One region of the Mycobacterium sp. E136 genome, then DNA from elsewhere that is predicted to be linked to it. Evidence: predicted binding sites of a transcription regulator. Region 1 holds the regulator's gene; the other holds the start of a gene.

Region 1 (10,172 bases):
GCGGATGCATCCGGATGGGTTCGCGCTCCGCGACTTTCGATTTCCGGCTGACCTCACCGCCGTCCAGCTGACCGTGGAGCCGAGATGCCGGTTGATTGGCCAGCAGGTGTAGGGGATAGTCGGTCGCCCGTGGGCCGCCCAGCCATTCGGCGGGCTCATGCCATTTCGGGTGTCCCGCGCAGTCGGCGTAACCGAATCCGTCGATGTCGGCGGAGAAGACCTCGATCAGTCCGCTGGGGGTGCCGAGTCGGTGGGCGACCGGATCGGCGCGGAAGTCCGCCAGCAGGGTCAATCCCTTCTCGACGGGTAGCCGTACCCGCCCGCGGCTCCAGAACTCGTCGAAGCTCGGCACGCCGAAATCCAGTTCAGCCGCCCACTTGTCGTACATGTGGGCCAGCCACTGCCACGCCGTGCGACCCTCGGTGAATCGATCGCCGAAACCCAATCGGCCTGCCAGCGCAGCGAAAGTCGTGTAGTCATCGCGTGATTCGGCGTATGGCTCGGCCAGTTTTGGCATCGCCATCAGCATCGGGTCGTTGCGGGACCCCGAGAAGTCGTCGCGCTCGAACGACGTCGTCGACGGCACGACGATGTCGGCGTGTTTGGCCATTGCGGTCCAATACGGTTCGTGGACCACCAGGGTGTCGACGCGACCCAGGGCACGCCGCAGCCGGGGGATGTTCTGGTGGTGGTGAAACGGGTTTCCGCCCGCCCAGTACACCAACCGGATGTCGGGGTAGACAAGCCGCTGGCCGTTGTAGTCGAACGGTTCGCCGGGGCGCAACAACAGATCGCTGATTGCGGCCACGGGGATGAACGACCGTACGGGGTTGATGCCCTGCGGCAGCCTCGGCAGTCCGCACCGCAGCGGTGGCAGGCCGGGTTCGTTCATCGAGCCGTAGCCGTGCCCGAAACCGCCGCCGGGAAGGCCGATCTGCCCCAGCATTGCGGCCAGCGTCAGGCCCATCCACGGCGCTTGTTCGCCGTACCGCACTCGCTGCAGCGACCAGCTGACAGTGACGATCGTGCGGTGCTCGGACATCCGCCGAGCCAACTGGGCGATGTCGTCGGCGGCGATGCCGGAGATCGCCGACGCCCACCGCGGAGTCTTCGGCACACCGTCGTCGGCCCCGAGTAGATACCGCTCGAAACGTTCGTAACCGGTGCAGTACGTGCTCAGAAAGTTTCGGTCCGCGAGTCTCTCGGTCGCGAGTACGTATGCGAGCGCCAGCATGATCGCTACATCGGTCCCGGGCACCGGCGCGAACCATTCGCATTCTCCGTCGACGTCGTCGCGCAGCGGTGAGAACGACACGATCTGCCCGCCACGGGCGCGGTACCGCCGCAGCGCATCTCGCGCCGGATGGGCGGTGGTGCCGCCGTGGTTGATCGACGTGTTCTTCAGCGACAACCCACCGAAGCACACGAGGAGTTCGGTGTGCTCGACGATGACCTCCCAGGAGGTCGACCGCTTGAACAGGTCGTCGTGCGTGCCGACGACGCGCGGCATGATCACCCCTGTGGCACCGAGGCTGTAGGAGTGCCGGGAAAACGTGTATCCGCCAAGGAGGTTCAAAAACCGGTGCACCTGGCTCTGGGCGTGGTGGAACCGGCCTGCACTGGACCAGCCGTACGAGCCGCCGAATATCGCCCCGTTTCCGTGCGAATCGACGACGCGGCGCAATTCATCGGCGAGCAGTTCGGTCAACTCATCCCATGTGACGGCCACGAATTCGTCGTTCCCGCGGCGCGTGGTCGGACCCGGGCCGCCGCGCAACCAACCCCGCCGAACGGCGGGTGTCGCTATCCGTGCCCGATGTCGAAGAGATCCGGGCAGATTGCCCAGCAGAGGTGAGGGGTCGGCGTCGCCCTCGAACGGACTGACCGCGGCGATGTCGCCGTCTCGCATCTCGGCGGCGAAGGCGCCCCAGTGCGTCAGGCTGACCGGGGCGGGCATGGCGTCAGTTTAGGTGCGGGCGACCTGCGGCTCGGAAACGGCCGGGTCGGCGTGAACCGCCTCAGCGATAGCGAATGCCATTAGTGCCACAATCGCGCGCGCAAGTCGCATCGATCGGCGCAAACATTGCCTGGTGGCTACCGATATTTGGGCAAATACTCGGCGGCCGTCCGTCATTCTCGTCTGCGGTGTGCAAACTATTTGCGATGCCGTCACGGCCGTTGTGGATGCAAATAGCCTTGGTGGCGCCGCGATTAATCCGGGCGGCACGGCGGGGTTATCCACAGCGAATGGAGTATCGGCAGGTATTTTCTTCCCAAGATCGGCGTGTTCGTTGGTTATTGGCGTCTGACGACGGATAGAGGACGGGTGCGAATTCTTCGAGCGAAATTTCGTGCCGACCCGGGAGGTCGAATGATCGGGCAGAACGGCCGGGGCACCTCGGTGTTGGGTCGAATGGCGATCGGTCTGCTCGTGGGCGCCGTCGCATTATTGCTGGCGCCGGTGGTGAGCGCGTCGCCGGAATCCGATGCGGCCAACGCCGCGATCACGGCGGCGTTCGACGCCAGCGGCGGAGACGGCGGCCCCCTGGGCCCACGGCAGGGCGACGTGTACGAAGTGGGCGACGGATTCGCGCAGAACTTCGCCGGCGGCAAGATCTTCTTCACCCCCGATACCGGCGCTCACATCATGCGGGGTGCGATCCTGGAGAAGTACGATTCGCTAGGCGGGCCCGCCGACAGCGACCTCGGATTCCCTACCATGGACGACGGCCCCGGGCGTGCCCCGGGCAGCTTCAACGTCACGTTCAGCGCCAGTGACAACCCGGTGATCTTCTGGACGCCCGACACCGGCGCGCGGGTGGTCCGCGGACCGATCAACGCCGCGTGGGACAAGTTGGGCGGGTCCACCGGAACGCTTGGTGTGCCGGCCGACGACGAGTCGTACCGCGGTGATCTCGTCACCCAGAAGTTCACGGGCGGCGAGATCACCTACAACACTCGCGACAAGAAGTTCACCACCGTGCCGCCCGATCTCGCGGGACAGTTGGCGGACCTGCAGGTACCGGGTGATGCCACTTCCGCGATCAACGCGGCGCGCCGTGCGGCAGGCGGCCCACTGGGGCCGTTGGGCGCCGCGGAGGGGCCCGCGTATCCGATCGGCAAGGATGGCTTGGGCCAGAACTTCGCCGGCGGCAAGATCTTCTACAGTCCGCAGACAGGCGCGCGAGTCGTCACCGGTCAGGTCCTGGCCAAGTACGAGAGCCTCGGCGGCCCCGAAGGAGACCTCGGGTTCCCGGTCTCCAGCGAGAGCGACGGCGGATTGCCCACCGCCAGCCGCATGTCCCGTTTCGCCGCCGATGACAAGCCGGTGATCTTCTGGACGCCCGACTACGGCGCGGTACTGGTGCGCGGCGCGATGAGTGCGGCCTGGGACAAGCTCGACGGCGCGGAGGGCACGCTCGGCGCGCCGATGGCCGACCAGACCGAGAAGGGTGACGTCGTCACGCAGCGGTTCAGCGGTGGGGTCGTCTCCTGGAATCGCAAGACCGGCGAGTTCAGCACCGAACCACCCAATCTCGCCGGGGAGCTCGCCGGCCTCGAGGTGCCTGCCGAGCAGAAGTCCGAAACGCCGGGCACTCAACGCTCATCGGATTCCGGCGGAGACAGGAACTGGTTCACCTTCAGCTGGTGGTGGCTGCTGGTGATCGTGCCGGTGATCGTGTTGGTCGGCCTGGTCGCGTTCGCGACGATGCGCAACAGGCGCCGCCCGGATGTCGATCGCCCGGGAGCGGTCGACGGCCGGTACGACGACACGTACGGCTCCGACGCCGAACACGCCTACGCCACACCGGGTTCGGACGAACACCTGTCCAACGGTGGGGATCCGTCGGCCGCGATGTTCGGCGATCGGTACGCCACAGAGGGTTTGGGGGCCCTTTCCGCACCGGGGGAGTCGGCCGACTCGCCGGGTAGCCCGTGGGAGGCGCCGTCCCAGAGCTTCGGCGAGCCTTCGGAATCGGCCGGCATCGGTGAAGACGAGGAGAACCCCGACAACGTCGACACCGCGCCCACACGCATTCCGGCCTCGGAGGAAGCCGCGATCGCTGCGGGGCGTCTGACTGCCGGCCACGACGAGACGACCGGCGAGCACGATGAGCCTGACGAATTCGATACCGCGGCCGAAGACCTCGATGTCACCGAAGACGTCGATGTCCCGGCCGAGCCGAGTGAACCCGCACCGCGACAACGGGATTCGCTGACCGACACGGGCCGCCACGCAAGGATCGTCATAGACGAACCCGAGGTACCCAGCCCCGCCTTCCGGTTACCGGTCGGCGGTTCAGGGGAGGCGCCCGAGGGATATCCGATCAAGGCGGACACCCAGTCGGGTCGCTACTGGCTGCCCACCGCCGCCGACTACGACGAGGTAGACGCCGAGATCTGGTTCTCGAGTGAGGAATTCGCCCGGACGAACGGATTCGTCCGCGCCGACTAGATCTTCCGGATGACGGTGACGACCTTGCCCAGCACCGCGGCGTCGTTACCGGGGATCGGATCGAACGCCGGATTGTGCGGCATCAGCCAGACCTGGCCGCGCGTGCGTTTGAAGGTCTTGACTGTGGCTTCGCCGTCGATCATCGCGGCCACGATGTCGCCGTTGTCGGCGACGTTCTGCTGACGCACGACCACCCAGTCGCCGTCGCAGATCGCGGCGTCCACCATGGAGTCGCCGACGACCTTGAGCAGGAACAGCGAGCCTTCGCCGACCAGTTCGCGCGGCAGCGGGAAGACGTCCTCGACGGCCTCCTCGGCCAGGATCGGCCCGCCGGCGGCGATGCGTCCCAGCACAGGCACGAACGTCGGCTCCGGTAGCGCGTCGGAGCCGGCGACATCGGTGCCGACGATCGGCGTCACATGGTCGTCGGCGCCGCGGACGTCGACGGCGCGCGGCCGGTTGGGGTCGCGGCGCAGATAGCCCTTGCGCTCCAACGTGCGCAGTTGGTGGGCGACCGAAGAGGTGGAGGTCAATCCGACCGCGTCGCCGATCTCCCTGATGCTCGGGGGATAGCCGCGACTGGTGACCGAGGCGCGGATCACGTCGAGGATGGTGCGCTGGCGTTCGGTGAGCCCCGGGTCCAGGGTTCGGGCCGCGCCGGCGCCTTCCGGGTTATCGCTGCTCGAGTCCATGCCGCCGAATGTAACCCGCGACATCCGATTAATCAAACATTTGTTCGAGGCGTGTCGCCCCGGTGCGGCCTGCGCGATTCCAAGGCGATTTTTTGTCGGTGGCCCGATTTATCGTTTCACAACAGTTCGATCACACGTTCTATCTTTCGAACATGTGATCGAGTATGTTCGAACACAAGAGCGAAGGCAGCGGACCGGAAGGCAGGAAGATGACCGTACTCGACACCCACGAATTTCCGCCCACGCGCGTGGTCAGCACCGGTTACCGGCCGGTTCGCGCCCGTCGGCGGCCCTCCACGGTCCGACCGGCAGGGGCCGCGGTGCGTTATCGCGGAACCGGCGTGATGATGTCGCGTGCTTCGCACCGGCGTCGGCCGATCACCCCGGTCACCACGGTGCTGCTGTCCCTGGTGGCGGCGGGAATCACGGTGTGGCTCGGCCTCGTCGCACAGTTCGGCGGCGTGGTGGGGACCACCTCGGCCGCGGTGCCGAGCCGGCTCGCGGTGGTGCAGGTCCAGTCAGGGGAGAGTCTGCAGCAGGTGGCGCTGCGGGTGGCGCCCGACGCTCCCGTGGGCCAGGTGATGGACCGGATCCGCGAGCTCAACCAGCTCGACTCGTCGTCGGTCGATGCCGGGCAGACGCTGATCGCCCCGGTCGGCTGACGTCAGAGTCGCCGGCAAACGACTTGGTGCGCAGGCGTGTTCACCGACAGATCGCTCAGATCGCTCGACTACGTGCCGTTCAGCGCGGTGCTGGGCCATCGCAACCCCTCGCAGGTACGCTCGGAGAGGTTCGAGTTGGTCGTTTGTTGGCGCGGCGAAGGAGCGGTGATGCACTGTCCGTTCTGTCGTCACCCGGATTCGCGCGTGGTGGACTCGCGTGAAACCGATGAGGGCCAGGCCATCCGGCGCCGCCGGTCCTGTCCGGAATGCGGTCGTCGGTTCACCACGGTGGAGACCGCCGTTCTGGCCGTCGTCAAGCGCAGCGGCGTCACCGAGCCGTTCAGCCGCGAGAAGGTCATCAAAGGAGTGCGCCGCGCCTGCCAGGGCAGCCAGGTCGACGAGGACGCGTTGAACCTGCTGGCACAGCAGGTTGAGGACGCCGTGCGCGCCTCGGGATCGCCCGAGGTGCCCAGCCACGAAGTCGGCCTCGCCATCCTCGGGCCGCTACGCGATCTCGACGAGGTCGCCTACCTGCGCTTCGCCTCGGTGTATCGCGGGTTCACGTCGGCCGAGGACTTCGAGCGGGAGATCGAGGACCTGCGGGCGCATCGAAACTCACCGCAACCCACGGCCAGCTGAGCCGACCGGGTTGTCTGGCAACCTACGGCACGGTGTGTTGGTCAGTCGATCTGCTTGATGCCGTCGCTGACCACGCGACCGGCGACGCGTACCCAGCCCTCGGGGCTCCACTCGGTGTAGATGTGTGAACCCTTGCCCTGCACGATCCTCAGGTCGCGACTCAGGTAGTCGGTGATCCGCACGGCGGCGGCGCCGGTGGCTTCGTCCTCGGGCACGCCGAGGTCGGTCGCGAACATCCGGGACCGCAGCTCACCCTTGTCCCTGTCGGTCCACGTCCACACGTAGTGGTTGATGTCGTCGGGATAGTCCGACGGGTCGAGGGCGAGAAGCTCGTCCACCGAGCCGGTGTCGTGGATGGCGAATTCGGGTGCCCACTCCGCGCGGGCCTGAACAGAGGTGAGGTCGTCGCTGTAGGCGATCTGGACGATGCCGGCGGGAACGCGCAAGGTGTGCACGGGCGCGCCCTGCTCGCGGAGCCACCACGCCGCGCCGACGGTGGGATGTCCGGCGAAGGGCAGTTCGACGGCCGGCGTGTAGATGCGTGCGTGTGCTGTGTTCGTGCCGGGGGCCGGCAGATCGACGAATATGGTTTCGCTGTAACCCAATTGGGTTGCGATCCGCTGGTGATCATTCGAGTCGACGGTGCTGGCGTCGACGACACCGAGAGGGTTTCCGTGGTTGCCGTCAGGGTCGGTGAAGACTCGCAACACCGTCACGTCGATGGCCATGGGGCCGATGCTACTTGCTATCGGCGTGAGGGTGGCGCGGTCGCGGTGGGTGGGAGATCAGGTCGCGCTGCGCTCGTCGGTGCCCATCGCGTCGAGCACCGCGACCCGCGTGTCGGCCGAACCGGAGATCGCGTTCTCGGTGATCCCCGCCCGCAGCAGCCCGCGCAAATACTCCTGGTCGTAGACCGCCGGTTCGGTGCCGTCGATGAACTTCTCGACCACCTCGACGAAGCGTTCGGGGTCGTCGTGGAACGGGAAATGGCCGGAGCCGTCGAAGATTTCCAATTGCGACCCCGGCATCGCTGCGTGGGCCATCCGCGCGTGGCTGACGGGGATCACGGCGTCGCAGCTGCCCCAGATCAGCTGAACCGGAACCGATTGTGTCAGATAGCAGCGATCCAGCATGGTCACCACCTGGCCGCGCCAATCGACGACCGCGCGCAGCGTCCGCGCGAACGCCGAAGACGCCGTCGGCTCGGGAAGATCGTTGAGGATGCGCAACACCTGAGGCAGATCGCGACCGAGGCCGGTCGATCCGATCACCCCGCCGGCGACGCGGCCCACCACCTGTAATGCGGGCAGCACGAACGGCAGCCGCAGCAGCGCCAGCGCCTCACTGCCCATCGGCAGCGAGGCGAACCGCAGCGCGATGTTCACATCACGCGTGACCCCGCCGGCGCCGACGAGGATGAGCCGGTCGACGAGCTGGGGGAACTGGTAGGCGAACTGCATGGCCACCCCGCCACCGAGCGAATGGCCGATCACGGTGACGTGGTCGATGTCGAGCACGCTCAACAGGTCGCGCATTCCGTTGGCGTAGGCGGCGACCGAATAGTCCGCGCGCGGCTTGTCGGATTTGCCGTGGCCCAACAGGTCCGGCGCGATGACCGTGAATCGCTGAGCAAGCTTCGACTGGACCGTCTCCCACGTGGTGGAGTTGTCGCCGATGCCGTGGATCAGCAGGATCGCCGGTCCGGAGCCCGCCACGCGGTACGCGCGCCGGTATCCGTGGATGGTGCGAAACTGCAGGACGGGCGTCAGATCCCGCACGGGGCGAAGGTTCGGCTTTCGCGGCGCCATTGCGCCAACTTAGCGGGCCGCCGTCAACCTCGCGCCTCGAGTCGCCCATTCACCGGGCGACGTTCGTCATCCGGCGTCGTCGCCGTCCTCGAAGCGGTCCTTGCCCTTCTTCTCGGCTTGCTGGGCGAGGAACCGCTCGAATTCGGCGCCGAGCTCTTCTCCGCTGGGCAGGTCCTCGTCGCTGGCCAGCAGCGACCGGTTCTCCTGGGCCGTCATGTACGCGTCGTACTGGCGCTCGAGGGCCGCAACGACCTGCGCGACCTCGGGGCTCTGCTCGACCTGCTCGTTGATCTTTGTGAGCACCTCCGCGCCCGCCGCGACCAGCGCCTCGAGCGGGAACTGCAGCGACGCGTTCCTGGCGACCTCGGCCAGCAACGCCTCGGCCGCCGCGGGATAGTCGGTCTGCGCCAGATAGTGCGGCACGTGGACGGTGAAGCCGACGACCTCGTGCCCGTGCTGCGACATCCGGAACTCGAGCAGGTTGGACACGCTCGCGGGGACTTGCACTTCGCCGATCCACGGCTGGTGATCGGAAATCAGTTCCTTGTCGCTGGAGTGCGCGGTCATCGTGATGGGACGGGTGTGCGGCACCGCCATCGGAATGGTGCCCAGGCCCACGACGCGGCGCACACCGAGCTGTTCGGCCAGCAGCCGCACGGCGGTGATGAACCGCTCCCAACGCAGGTCCGGTTCCATGCCCGCCAGAAGCAGGAACGGGGTTCCGACGCTGTCACGCATCGCGTACAGGTTGAGCTCGGGGTCCTCGTAGTTGGTGAAATGGTCGGTCTTGAACGTCATCAACGGGCGCCGTGACCGGTAGTCGAGCAGCTCGTCGATCGCGAACGACGCCACCAACTCGGTGTCGAGGGTGTCCTTCAGATGCTGGGCGGCCAGCCGGATGGCGCGCCCGGCGTCGGAGAAGCCTTCGAGGGCGTGGATGAGCACCGGCCCGCGGCCGTCCTTGGACGACAGCTGGGGCGCGGGGAACTCCAACTCGTACATGCCTGATTGGTCAGGCTGGTAGTGCTGCTCCGGGTTACCAGCGTTGTCAGCCATGAGCCTCGCCTCCTCGCAGTGGTGCCAGACCGTGAACGTCTTCTTACAGTGACAACTAGTCTCGCGCACGTTGCGTTCCCACTGCCCGGCATCCCATGCCCGAAGCGACGAAATTGTTTGCCGAGATCGGCCGGTCAGGTGCGGAACTGGTTGAGTGCGCGCAGTTTGTTCATCACGTCCAGCGCCGCGACCTTGTAGGCCTCGGAGAAGGTGGGGTAGTTGAACACCGCGTCGACAAGATATTCGACGGTCCCGCCGCACCCCATCACCGCTTGGCCGATGTGCACCATCTCGGTGGCACTGGTGCCGAAGATGTGCACGCCGAGCAGCTTGAGGTCGTCGGTGGACACCAGCAGCTTGAGCATGCCGTACGAGTCGCCGGCGATCTGCCCCCTGGCCAACTCGCGGTAGCGCGACACCCCGACCTCGTAGGGGATTGCGTTGCGGGTGAGCTCGACCTCGGTGGCACCGACGTAGGACACCTCCGGGATCGAGTAGATGCCGATCGGCTGCAGGTCGGTCATGCCCTTGGCCGGCTCGCCGAACGCGTGATAGGCCGCCAGCCTGCCCTGGTCCATCGACGTCGCCGCCAGCGCGGGGAAACCGATCACGTCGCCGACGGCGTAGATGTGATCGACCTTGGTCTGGAAGTTGCTGTCGACGTCGACGCGGCCGCGCGCGTCGGTCTGCAGGCCCGCGTTCTCCAGGTCGAGGTGCTCGGTCTGGCCCTGCCTGCCCGCGGAGTACATCACCGTCTCGGCGGGGATCTGCTTACCACTCGCCAGCGTGGTGACCGTGCCCGCGGCGCCGACGTCCACGGCGGTCACCTCCTCGCCGAACCGGAACGTCACCGCGAGAT
Region 2 (10,172 bases), on a different contig from region 1:
AACTGCTCGGCGCGTGCGCGTTCGGCGCCCGGTTCGTCGTCGGCCAGTGCGGCCTCGATCAGCTCGCCGTCGACGCCCTTGGTCCGCAACTCCGCGATCAACGCCCGCCGACCCTTGCCTGCGTTGGCACGCCGGGAGCGGACCCACTGTTCGGCGAAGTCGGCGTCGTCGACGAGGCCGACCTGCTCGAGCCGATCGAGCACCCTGGCGCTGACGTCGTCGCGGTAGCCGCGTTTGGCCAGCTGTGCGGTCAGTTCGGCCCGGGTCCGGGCTCTCACGGTGAGCAGGCGCAGACACACGTCACGCGCCTGCTCCTCGCGAGGGGCCTCAGAAGTCGACCGGGGCGGGCAGTACGCCATCGCTCAAGTCATCGGTGATCACGGCGCCAATGCCGAGCTTCTCCTTGATCTTCTTCTCGATCTCGTTGGCCACGTCGACGTTCTCGAGCAGGAAGTTGCGGGCGTTCTCCTTGCCCTGGCCCAGCTGCTCACCCTCGTAGGTGAACCACGAGCCGGACTTGCGGATGAAGCCCTGCTCGACGCCCATGTCGATGAGCGAGCCTTCCCTGCTGATGCCCTTGCCGTAGAGGATGTCGAACTCGGCCTGCTTGAACGGCGGGGAGACCTTGTTCTTGACGACCTTGACCCGGGTGCGGTTACCGACCGCGTCGGTGCCGTCCTTGAGGGTCTCGATCCGCCTGACGTCCATCCGCACCGAGGCATAGAACTTCAAAGCCTTACCGCCCGTGGTGGTTTCGGGACTTCCGAACATCACCCCGATCTTCTCGCGGAGCTGGTTGATGAAGATCGCGGTGGTGCCCGAGTTGCTCAGCGCTCCGGTCATCTTCCGCAGCGCCTGGCTCATCAGCCGGGCTTGGAGACCGACGTGGCTGTCGCCCATCTCGCCCTCGATCTCGGCGCGGGGCACCAGCGCCGCCACCGAGTCGATGACCAGGATGTCCAGCGCGCCCGAACGGATCAGCATGTCGGCGATCTCCAGCGCCTGCTCACCGGTGTCGGGCTGGCTGACCAGCAGCGCGTCGGTGTCCACCCCGAGCTTCTTGGCGTACTCCGGATCCAGCGCGTGCTCGGCGTCGATGAATGCCGCGATACCGCCGGCGGCCTGCGCGTTGGCGACCGCGTGCAGCGCGACGGTGGTCTTACCCGACGACTCCGGGCCGTAGATCTCGATGACCCTGCCCCGCGGCAGGCCGCCGATGCCGAGGGCCACGTCCAGCGCGATCGAACCGGTCGGGATGACCGAGATGGGCTGGCGGACCTCTTCGCCGAGCCGCATCACCGACCCCTTGCCGAAGTTCTTGTCGATCTGCGCGAGTGCCAGCTCGAGGGCCTTCTCGCGGTCGGGTGCCTGCGCCATGGGGTTCTCCGTCCTTCGGATGTCTAGCTGTTCGGTGATCGGTTTCGATCTGTTGGCCGTGACGCTAGAGGCAGCCACCGACAAGTTCCGGGACAAGTCGGCCTGACCAGCAGCATCTAGCCGTCGAACACGACCCACAGTAGACGAACACCTGTTCGACTCAAGGGAGACACGCCGTGCGGTGGGCAGCGTGTCGAATAGTCCGCTCCCTGCGGGGGGTCGCGGGGCCTATCGTGAAAGTCATCCCGGCCGAAACGGGGTCCGCGTGCACGAGATGGCGATAACGCAGAGTGTGGTCGATGCGGTGTGCGAGCACGCCGCGGGACGCCGGGTGCACTGCGTCAAGCTGGAGGTCGGCGCGCTGTGCGCCGTCGTACCGGACTCTATGCGGTTCTGCTTCGAACTCGCCACCGCGGGCACCGTCGCCGACGGCGCGCGCCTGGACCTCGATGTGCAACCCGGCGCGGCGCGCTGTCACACCTGCGGCCAAAGCTTCGAACTACCCGATCTGATTCTGTTGTGTCCCTGCGGCAGTGCCGATGTCGAGGTGACCGCCGGTCGGGATCTGAGGATTCTCTCGATGGAGGTGAGTTGAGCATGTGCGCGACCTGCGGCTGCGGCGACGACGGTGCGACCATCACCACGCCGGGACACACCCACCTCCACCCTCACGAGCATGACCATCTCCACGAAGGCGAACACGTCCACACCGAGACCATCACGCTCGAGCAGAAGGTGCTCGCCAAGAACGACGAGCTCGCCGAACGGAACCGCGCATGGCTGGCCGCCCGCAACATCCTGACGCTCAACCTCACCAGCTCGCCGGGCGCCGGTAAGACCACCCTTCTGGAACGCGCCATCCGCGATCTGCACCCGGATCGCCCGGTCGCGGTCATCGAAGGCGATCAGGAGACGCTGCTGGACGCCGAACGCATCAGGGCCGCGGGAGCGCGGGCCGTACAGGTCAACACCGGCGCGGGCTGCCATCTCGACGCCACCATGGTGCAACGGGCACTGGAGGCCCTCGACCCCGAGCCGGGGTCGCTTCTGTTCATCGAGAACGTCGGCAACCTCGTCTGCCCCGCTCTGTTCGATCTAGGTGAGCGCAGCAAAGTCGTCGTGATCTCGGTGACGGAGGGCGACGACAAGCCGCTGAAGTATCCACACATGTTCGCGGCCGCCGGACTGGTGATCGTCAACAAGATCGACCTATTGCCGTACGTCAGCTTCGATCTTGAAAAATGTTGCGATTACGTGCGATCACTGAATCGCGACGCGCAGATACTGGCGATGTCGGCCGCCACCGGTGATGGTAGCTCGCGGTGGTACGAGTGGATCGACGATTGCGCAAACTCGGCTTCTGTCCTGGCACCCGTTGACAAGACACGACCCCGGGAGTAAACCCAGACTCAGCGCCGGAATTCGGCGCCGCGGCACAACGTGAGGTTGGGAGCCCCAGCCCGGCTCCCGGTCGTGAGGGCCCCAGCCCGGCCCCCAGGAAGCTGTGACCTATGCCAACGGAGGCAGCAGTCAAAGCGGAAGAGGCCTTGATCCACGTCCTGTGGATCAACGCCGGATTGAGTTGTGACGGAGATTCGGTGGCGTTGACTGCCGCCACCCAGCCCAGCATCGAGGAGATCGCCCTCGGCGCTCTTCCCGGGCTGCCCAGAATCGCCGTCCATTGGCCCCTGATCGATTTCGAGTGCGGGCCGAACGGTGGCGCCGACGATTTTCTCGAATGGTTCTTCAAGGCCGACCGGGGTGAACTGGAACCATTCGTTCTGGTGGTCGAGGGGTCCATCCCGAACGAGAAGATCAAGGCCGAAGGCTACTGGTGCGGATTCGGCAACGATCCGGCCACCGGCCAACCGATGACCACCAGCGAGTGGCTGGATCGGCTGGCGCCCAAGGCCACTGCCGTCGTCGCGGTCGGAACGTGCGCCACCTACGGCGGCATCCACGCGATGGCGGGCAATCCCACCGGCGCCATGGGTGTCCCGGACTACCTCGGCTGGGACTGGAAGACCAAGGCCGGCATTCCGATCGTCTGCGTACCGGGATGTCCGATCCAACCCGACAACCTCGCCGAGACGCTGACCTACCTGCTGTACATGGCCACGGATCAGGCTCCGATGATCCCCCTCGACGATGCGCTACGGCCCCAGTGGCTGTTCGGCGCAACCGTGCACGAGGGTTGTGACCGAGCCGGGTACTACGAACAGGGCGATTTCGCGACCGAGTACGGATCGCCGAAATGCATTGTCAAACTGGGTTGCTGGGGTCCGGTCGTCAAGTGCAACGTACCCAAGCGCGGCTGGATCAACGGAATCGGCGGCTGCCCGAACGTGGGTGGCATATGCATCGGCTGCACCATGCCCGGATTCCCCGACAAATTCATGCCGTTCATGGACGAACCCCCCGGTGGCAAGGTGTCCACCGCGGCGTCGGGCCTGTACGGGTCGGTGATCCGCAGCCTGCGCCATATCACCGGCCGCACCGTCGACAAAGAGCCGAAGTGGCGCCATCGCGGCACGCAACTCACGACCGGAGCGACCCGCACCTGGTAGGTGTGGCTCGTCGGAGGGCGCGCAGGCGTGCTTTCGGTCTCCGAAATGTCCTGTGACGCTCCTCATCTGAAGAAAGAGAAGAGTTCGATGACAACCATCATCCCCGAGCCGTCACACGTGAAGCGCGACCCCGGCCAACTGGTGGAGATGGCGTGGGATCCCATCACCCGGATCGTCGGTAGCCTCGGCATCTACACCAAGATCGACTTCGACAATCGCGAGGTCGTCGAGTGCCACAGCACCTCGTCGATCTTCCGCGGTTACTCGATCTTCATGAAGGGCAAGGATCCTCGCGACGCGCACTTCATCACGAGCCGCATCTGCGGCATCTGCGGTGACAACCATGCGACGTGCTCGTGCTACTGCCAGAACATGGCCTACGGTGTCAAGCCGCCACATCTCGGCGAGTGGCTGATCAACCTCGGTGAAGCCGCCGAGTACATGTTCGACCACAACATCTTCCAGGAGAACCTGGTCGGCGTCGACTACTGCGAGAAGATGGTCTCCGAGACCAATCCCAGTGTGCTGGCCAAGGCGGAGAACACCCAGGCCCCGCATGCGGACATGCACGGCTACCGCACGATCGCCGAGATCATGCGTGCGCTCAATCCTTTCACCGGCGAGTTCTACCGCGAGGCCCTGCAGGTCAGTCGGTGGACGCGAGAGATGTTCTGCCTCATGGAGGGTCGACACGTCCATCCGTCGACGCTGTATCCCGGCGGTATCGGTACCACCGCGACGGTCCAGTTGATGACCGACTACATGACGCGGCTGATGCGCTACGTCGAGTTCATGAAGAAGGTCGTGCCCATGCACGACGACCTCTTCGACTTCTTCTACGAAGCGCTTCCCGGCTACGACCAGGTCGGCTTGCGCCGCACGCTGCTGGGCTGCTGGGGCTCGTTCCAGGACCCCGAGGTGTGCAACTTCGAGTACAAGGACATGGAGCGTTGGGGCGACGCGATGTTCGTCACGCCCGGTGTGGTGATCGACGGGAAGCTGCACACCCACTCGCTGGTCGACATCAACCTCGGCATCCGAATCCTGTTGGGCCACTCGTACTACGACGACTGGACCGACCAGGAGATGTTCGTCAAGACCGATCCCCTCGGCAATCCGATCGACCGGCGCCATCCCTGGAACCAGCACACCAATCCCCGGCCGCAGAAACGCGACTTCGACGGCAACTACAGCTGGGTGATGGCGCCGCGCTGGTTCGACGGCACGGATCACCTGGCACTCGACACCGGCGGCGGCCCGTTGGCGCGGCTGTGGTCCACCGCGCTCGCCGGGCTGGTCGACATCGGCTATGTCAAGGCGACCGGCCAGAGCGTGCAGATCAACCTGCCCAAGACGGCCCTGAAGGGTCCGGTCGAACTCGAGTGGAAGATCCCGCAACACGGCAGCAACACGCTCGAACGCAACCGCGCCAGGACGTACTTCCAGGCCTACGCGGCCGCCTGCGCCCTGCACTTCGCGGAGAAGGCGTTGACCGAGATCCGGGCCGGCCGGACCAAGACCTGGGAGAAGTTCGAGGTGCCCGACGAAGGCATCGGCTGCGGGTTCACCGAGGCGGTCCGCGGAGTCCTCAGCCACCACATGGTGATTCGCGACGGCAAGATCGCGAACTATCACCCGTATCCGCCGACGCCGTGGAACGCCAACCCCCGCGACAGCTACGGCACACCCGGGCCATACGAGGACGCGGTCCAGGGCCAGCCCATCTTCGAGGAGAACGACAGGGAGCATTTCAAGGGCATCGACATCATGCGCACGGTGCGCAGTTTCGACCCGTGTCTGCCGTGCGGCGTGCACATGTACCTGGGCAAGGGAAAGTCACTCGACCTGCTTCACTCCCCCACCCAGTCCGTCACCGGGGAATAGGGAATGGCCCCGCCGATCCGAGACGACGCGCAGTGGCGTACGGCGGGCGACCGAATACAGGCCCTGCTCGACGCGTCCGCCGCGGGCGGCCCCGCCGCGCACGAACGGGCGGTTCAACTCGTCGGCGAGGTGACCGATCTCTACGGCGCCGGACTCGAACGGATCCTGCGGATCGCGGTGAGCGCCGATGCCACGCTGGCCGAACGGCTGGCCGACGACGACCTCGTCGCCAGCCTGCTGCTCGTACACGGGCTGCACCCGCACGGCATCCACCGGCGCATCGAGGATGCCCTGGACAGGGTCCGCCCGTATCTCGGTTCACACGGCGGTGACGTCGCGCTTCTCGAAACAGTCGACGGCCCAGACGGATTCACCGTTCACCTGCAGTTCTCCGGCAGCTGCAAGAGCTGCCCCTCGTCGGCGGTCACGCTGGAGTTGACCGTCGAAGACGCCATCCGGGCGGCGGCTCCGGAAGTCAGCGCGATCGAGGTGGTCGCTCCGCAGTCAAGCCCGACGGTGATTCCACCGGCGACGCTCTTTCGCCGCGTCCAGCAACGGGCGCCCGGGCAGGCCTCGTGGCACCCCGTACCGGAATTCACCGACCTGATGCCCGGTGAGGTCGGCGGCTTCTCCGTGGCGGGAACCACCGTGCTGGCGTGCCGCAGCGGCGACGAGGTGTTCGCCTATCGCGACCGGTGCGGTGTCTGCCGCGAGTCGCTGGCCGGTGCCGCGTTGCACCGTCGCATGGGTTCTCCGACCGGCGACGCGGTGTTGCGCTGCCCGCGCTGCCACGCCCATTTCGACGTCGTGCACGCCGGGACCTGTGTCGACGAGGGCGCCGATCCGCTCGCCCACCTCGAGCCGATCCCGCTGCTGGCGCGCGACGGCGTGCTGTCGATCGCGATGGCCGCGCAACCCACCGAAGCAGGTGTGGCATGAGCAGCGCCTACGACGTGCTCGCGATGATCCGGGCCAACCGCGGCGTCCCCGCGCGCGCGGGTGAACGCTGTGAGATGTGCGCCGAGCCGATCGCCGACGAACACCAACACGTCGTCAACGTCGAGGCGCGAGCGCTGATGTGTGTGTGCCGCGGCTGTTATCTGCTGTTCACCGACACCAAGGCCGAACTCCGCTATCGCGCGGTCCCCGACCGCTGGTTATCGTTCCCGGATTTCGCCCTGGCGCGCCGGGATTGGCAGCTTCTGCAGATCCCGGTCGGGCTGGCGTTCTTCTTTCGCAACTCGACGCTGGATCGCGTCGTCGCCTTCTATCCCGGACCTGCGGGCGCGACCGAGTCCGAACTGGACCTCTCCGCATGGGAGGGGGTCCGTTCGGCGGACCCGAGGGTGGACCTGCTCGCCGACGACACCGAGGCCCTGCTCGTGCGGGTTCCCGATGACGACGGTCGAGACCCGGAATGCTTCCTGCTGCCCATCGACGCCTGCTACGAGTTCGTCGGCAGGCTCCGCCAGCTGTGGCACGGCTTCGACGGCGGTCAGCGGGTGCGCGGCTACCTCGACGAGTTCTTCGAGCACGTCCGTGACCGGGCGAAGGTGGTGGCGCCGTGCCAGAGCTGACCTTCGCCGTGCTCGACATCCGCGCCGAACCGTACGCGGTGGCACCGGTTCTCACCGCCCGGATCGGCATCGCCGCCGACGGCGACGACCCCGTGCACGCGATCGCACTGCGGTGCCAGGTCCGCATCGAACCCTTGCGTCGCCGATACTCCGATGACGAGGCGCTCGGACTGCTCGATCTGTTCGGGCCCCGCGAGCGATGGGACACCACACAACACAATTTCCTCTGGCAGCATGCCAGCACCATGGTGTCCGGCTTCACCGGAACGACGCAGGTGGACCTGCCGCTCGAGTGCACCTACGACTTCGAGGTGACCGCGGCCAAATACTTCCATGCGCTGGCTGACGGTGACATCCCGCTGCAATTTCTGTTCAGTGGAACGGTTTTCACCCGCAGTGAAAGAAATCTGCGCGTGCAGCAGGTGCCATGGGATCGCGAGGACCACTACGACCTACCGGTGTCCACGTGGCATGACCTGATGCGCCTGCACTACCCCAACACCGGCTGGCTGCGCCTGGGGCACGACACCATCGACATGCTGTCTGAGTTCAAATCAGCCCGCGGCCTTCTGAACTACGACGACGCGATCGTTTCGCTATTGGCCACTCACACCGCAGAGGAGATTCGATGACCGCGGACTGGGATCACGCACGAGCTGTCGCCGATGCGGTGCTCTACGAGGGATATTTGCTGTACCCCTACCGCGCCAGCTCGAGCAAGAACCAGTCCCGTTGGCAGTTCGGCGTTCTCGGACCGCGCGGCGCCGCGCAGGCCACCATCGGCGAGGACGCCTCGCTGTCCACCCAGGTGCTGCTCGACCCGCACGGCATCCCGATGGTCACCGGAGTGATTCGCTTCCTGCAACTGCAACGCCGCAGCGTCGAACGCGACGCCGGCGGCGGCCGGTTCGAACCGGTCGGCGAACTGCGTTCGGGTGCCGATGCGTGGGTCAGTTGGGACGAGGCGGTCGAGTGCGAGATTCCGATCGACCCGTTCCCGGTCATGAGCCTGCCTGCCACACTGGACATTTCGGCTCCGTCGGCGAGAGAGATCGAACCCGTCGCGGGTGGCAGGCTGGTGCGGACCCGACGCGAGCTGAGCGGTCGGCTCGACATGTCCGCCGAGCAGGACGGCGACCTGCTGCGTCTCACGTTCGATGTGTGCAACACGGCTGCACCGGCCGACGACCAGGACGAGGCGATCGCCGTGTCGCTGATCGGGACCCATCTGTTGCTGGAGGTGGCCGACGGCGAGTTCGTCTCCCTGCTCGAACCGCCGGACTGGGCCGCCGGCGCCGTGGCGCGGTGCCGTCAGCACCGCTGCTTTCCGGTGTTGGCCGGCCCGGCGCCGCATCGCGACCTCGTGCTCGCGTCGCCGATCATCCTCTACGACCACCCCGAGATCGCCGAGCAGAGCAAGGGTGCGCTCTACGACTCGACCGAGATCGACGAGATCCTGACGCTGCGGGTCATGACCATGACCGACGAGGAGAAGGCTCAAGCCAGAGCCACCGATCGACGCGCCGCAGCGATCATCGAGCGCTGCGACTCGATGTCGCCCGAGGCGATGCTCGATCTGCACGGCGTGCTGCGCAATCCGCACGCGCCGTGCCGCGAACCGGGCCTGATTCCCGACATCCCCGCCGGCGTCGAATGGTGGGACCCGACGGCGGACACCGCTGTGCGGCCGGACTCGGATGCCGTGCTGGTCAACGACACTCGCGTCGCGCGCGGCAGCCGTGTGCGGTTGCACCCCTCCCGCCGGGCCGACGCGCAGGACGTCTTCTATGCCGACAAGATCGCGCGCGTCACCTCGGTACATGAGGACGTCGACGGCGAACACCATATCGGCGTCGTCATCGAAGACGATCCCGGCGCCGAACTGCACGACTGGTACGGCCGGTACCTGTACTTCGCACCCGACGAGGTCGAACCTCTGGTTGAAGGGAGTCCGCAATGGAAGTGATCGGCTGGATCGCAGTAGGAATCGTGGCGGTGGTGGCCGTGGCGGCGGCGGCTGTGGGCATCCGCTCCGTGCCGGATGCCCGGCGCTACATGAGAATGCGCCGGATGTGACGGCGAACGAGGTGTCCTGATCTCCCGAATCCTGGTAGCCGGTCTCGGCAACATCTTCCTCGGGGACGACGGCTTCGGCCCCGCGGTGATGCGCCGCGTGCCGCCCGACCTCGCCGGATCACACGTTGCGGTCGCCGATTACGGGATCGGCGGCATGCACCTGGCCTACGATCTGCTCGACGGTTGCGACGCCCTGGTCCTCGTCGACGCCATCCCGAACCGCGGAGCGCCCGGCACGCTTCACGTGTTCGAGGCCGACCTCACCGACGCCTGTGGCGCAACGGGTCTGGACGCGCACGCGATGGATCCCGCGGCGGTGTTCGCCAGCCTCAACGCGCTCGGCGGCACCCCTCCCTTCACCGTGGTGATCGGTTGCGAGGTTGACCGCGTCGAGGAGGGTATCGGGCTGTCGGATGCCGTCGCGTCGGCCGTCCCGCAAGCGGTGCGGGTCATCGGCGAGGTGGTCGCCGGACTGTCAACCCGCGTCACGGTGGCGGAGGGCTGACCGATGTGCCTGGGAATTCCGGGGCGGGTCGTGACGATGCTGGAGGGCTACGGCGACCAGTTGGCCCTCGTCGACGTCGCGGGTGAGCACCGCAAGGTCAACGTCGGCATGCTGCCCGAGGAGACGTTCGCACCGGGCGACTGGGTCATCATCCACATGGGCTTCGTCGTGGAGAAGACCGACAAG

Evidence for each region. Region 1 encodes LexA, which represses DNA repair genes until DNA is damaged. Its sites were predicted from a motif close to CGAACANNTGTTCG; they were not measured.
Region 2: a site for LexA is predicted at 1,522-1,535, ahead of recA (recombinase RecA). Genes of this name have one in related genera too.

Annotation. Positions count from the first base shown of each region.
Region 1 is NZ_LZJE01000099.1:2,652-12,823, forward strand. It holds gene A5698_RS07420 (molybdopterin guanine dinucleotide-containing S/N-oxide reductase) at 1-1,957, opposite strand, end outside; gene A5698_RS07425 (LGFP repeat-containing protein) at 2,372-4,456, shown strand; gene lexA (transcriptional repressor LexA) at 4,453-5,148, opposite strand; gene A5698_RS07435 (LysM peptidoglycan-binding domain-containing protein) at 5,358-5,810, shown strand; gene nrdR (transcriptional regulator NrdR) at 5,979-6,449, shown strand; gene A5698_RS07445 (PhzF family phenazine biosynthesis protein) at 6,491-7,177, opposite strand; gene A5698_RS07450 (alpha/beta fold hydrolase) at 7,235-8,257, opposite strand; gene A5698_RS07455 (proteasome assembly chaperone family protein) at 8,324-9,313, opposite strand; gene sthA (Si-specific NAD(P)(+) transhydrogenase) at 9,448-10,172, opposite strand, start outside.
Region 2 is NZ_LZJE01000067.1:1,203-11,374, forward strand. It holds gene recX (recombination regulator RecX) at 1-359, opposite strand, end outside; gene recA (recombinase RecA) at 328-1,377, opposite strand; gene A5698_RS05075 (hydrogenase maturation nickel metallochaperone HypA/HybF) at 1,643-1,972, shown strand; gene hypB (hydrogenase nickel incorporation protein HypB) at 1,975-2,778, shown strand; gene A5698_RS05085 (NADH-quinone oxidoreductase subunit B family protein) at 2,889-3,944, shown strand; gene A5698_RS05090 (nickel-dependent hydrogenase large subunit) at 4,032-5,828, shown strand; gene A5698_RS05095 (NifU-related iron-sulfur-binding protein) at 5,832-6,767, shown strand; gene A5698_RS05100 (DUF5947 family protein) at 6,764-7,405, shown strand; gene A5698_RS05105 (DUF6084 family protein) at 7,393-8,037, shown strand; gene A5698_RS05110 (hypothetical protein) at 8,034-9,371, shown strand; gene A5698_RS29950 (DUF6893 family small protein) at 9,362-9,481, shown strand; gene A5698_RS05115 (hydrogenase maturation protease) at 9,498-9,986, shown strand; gene A5698_RS05120 (HypC/HybG/HupF family hydrogenase formation chaperone) at 9,990-10,172, shown strand, end outside.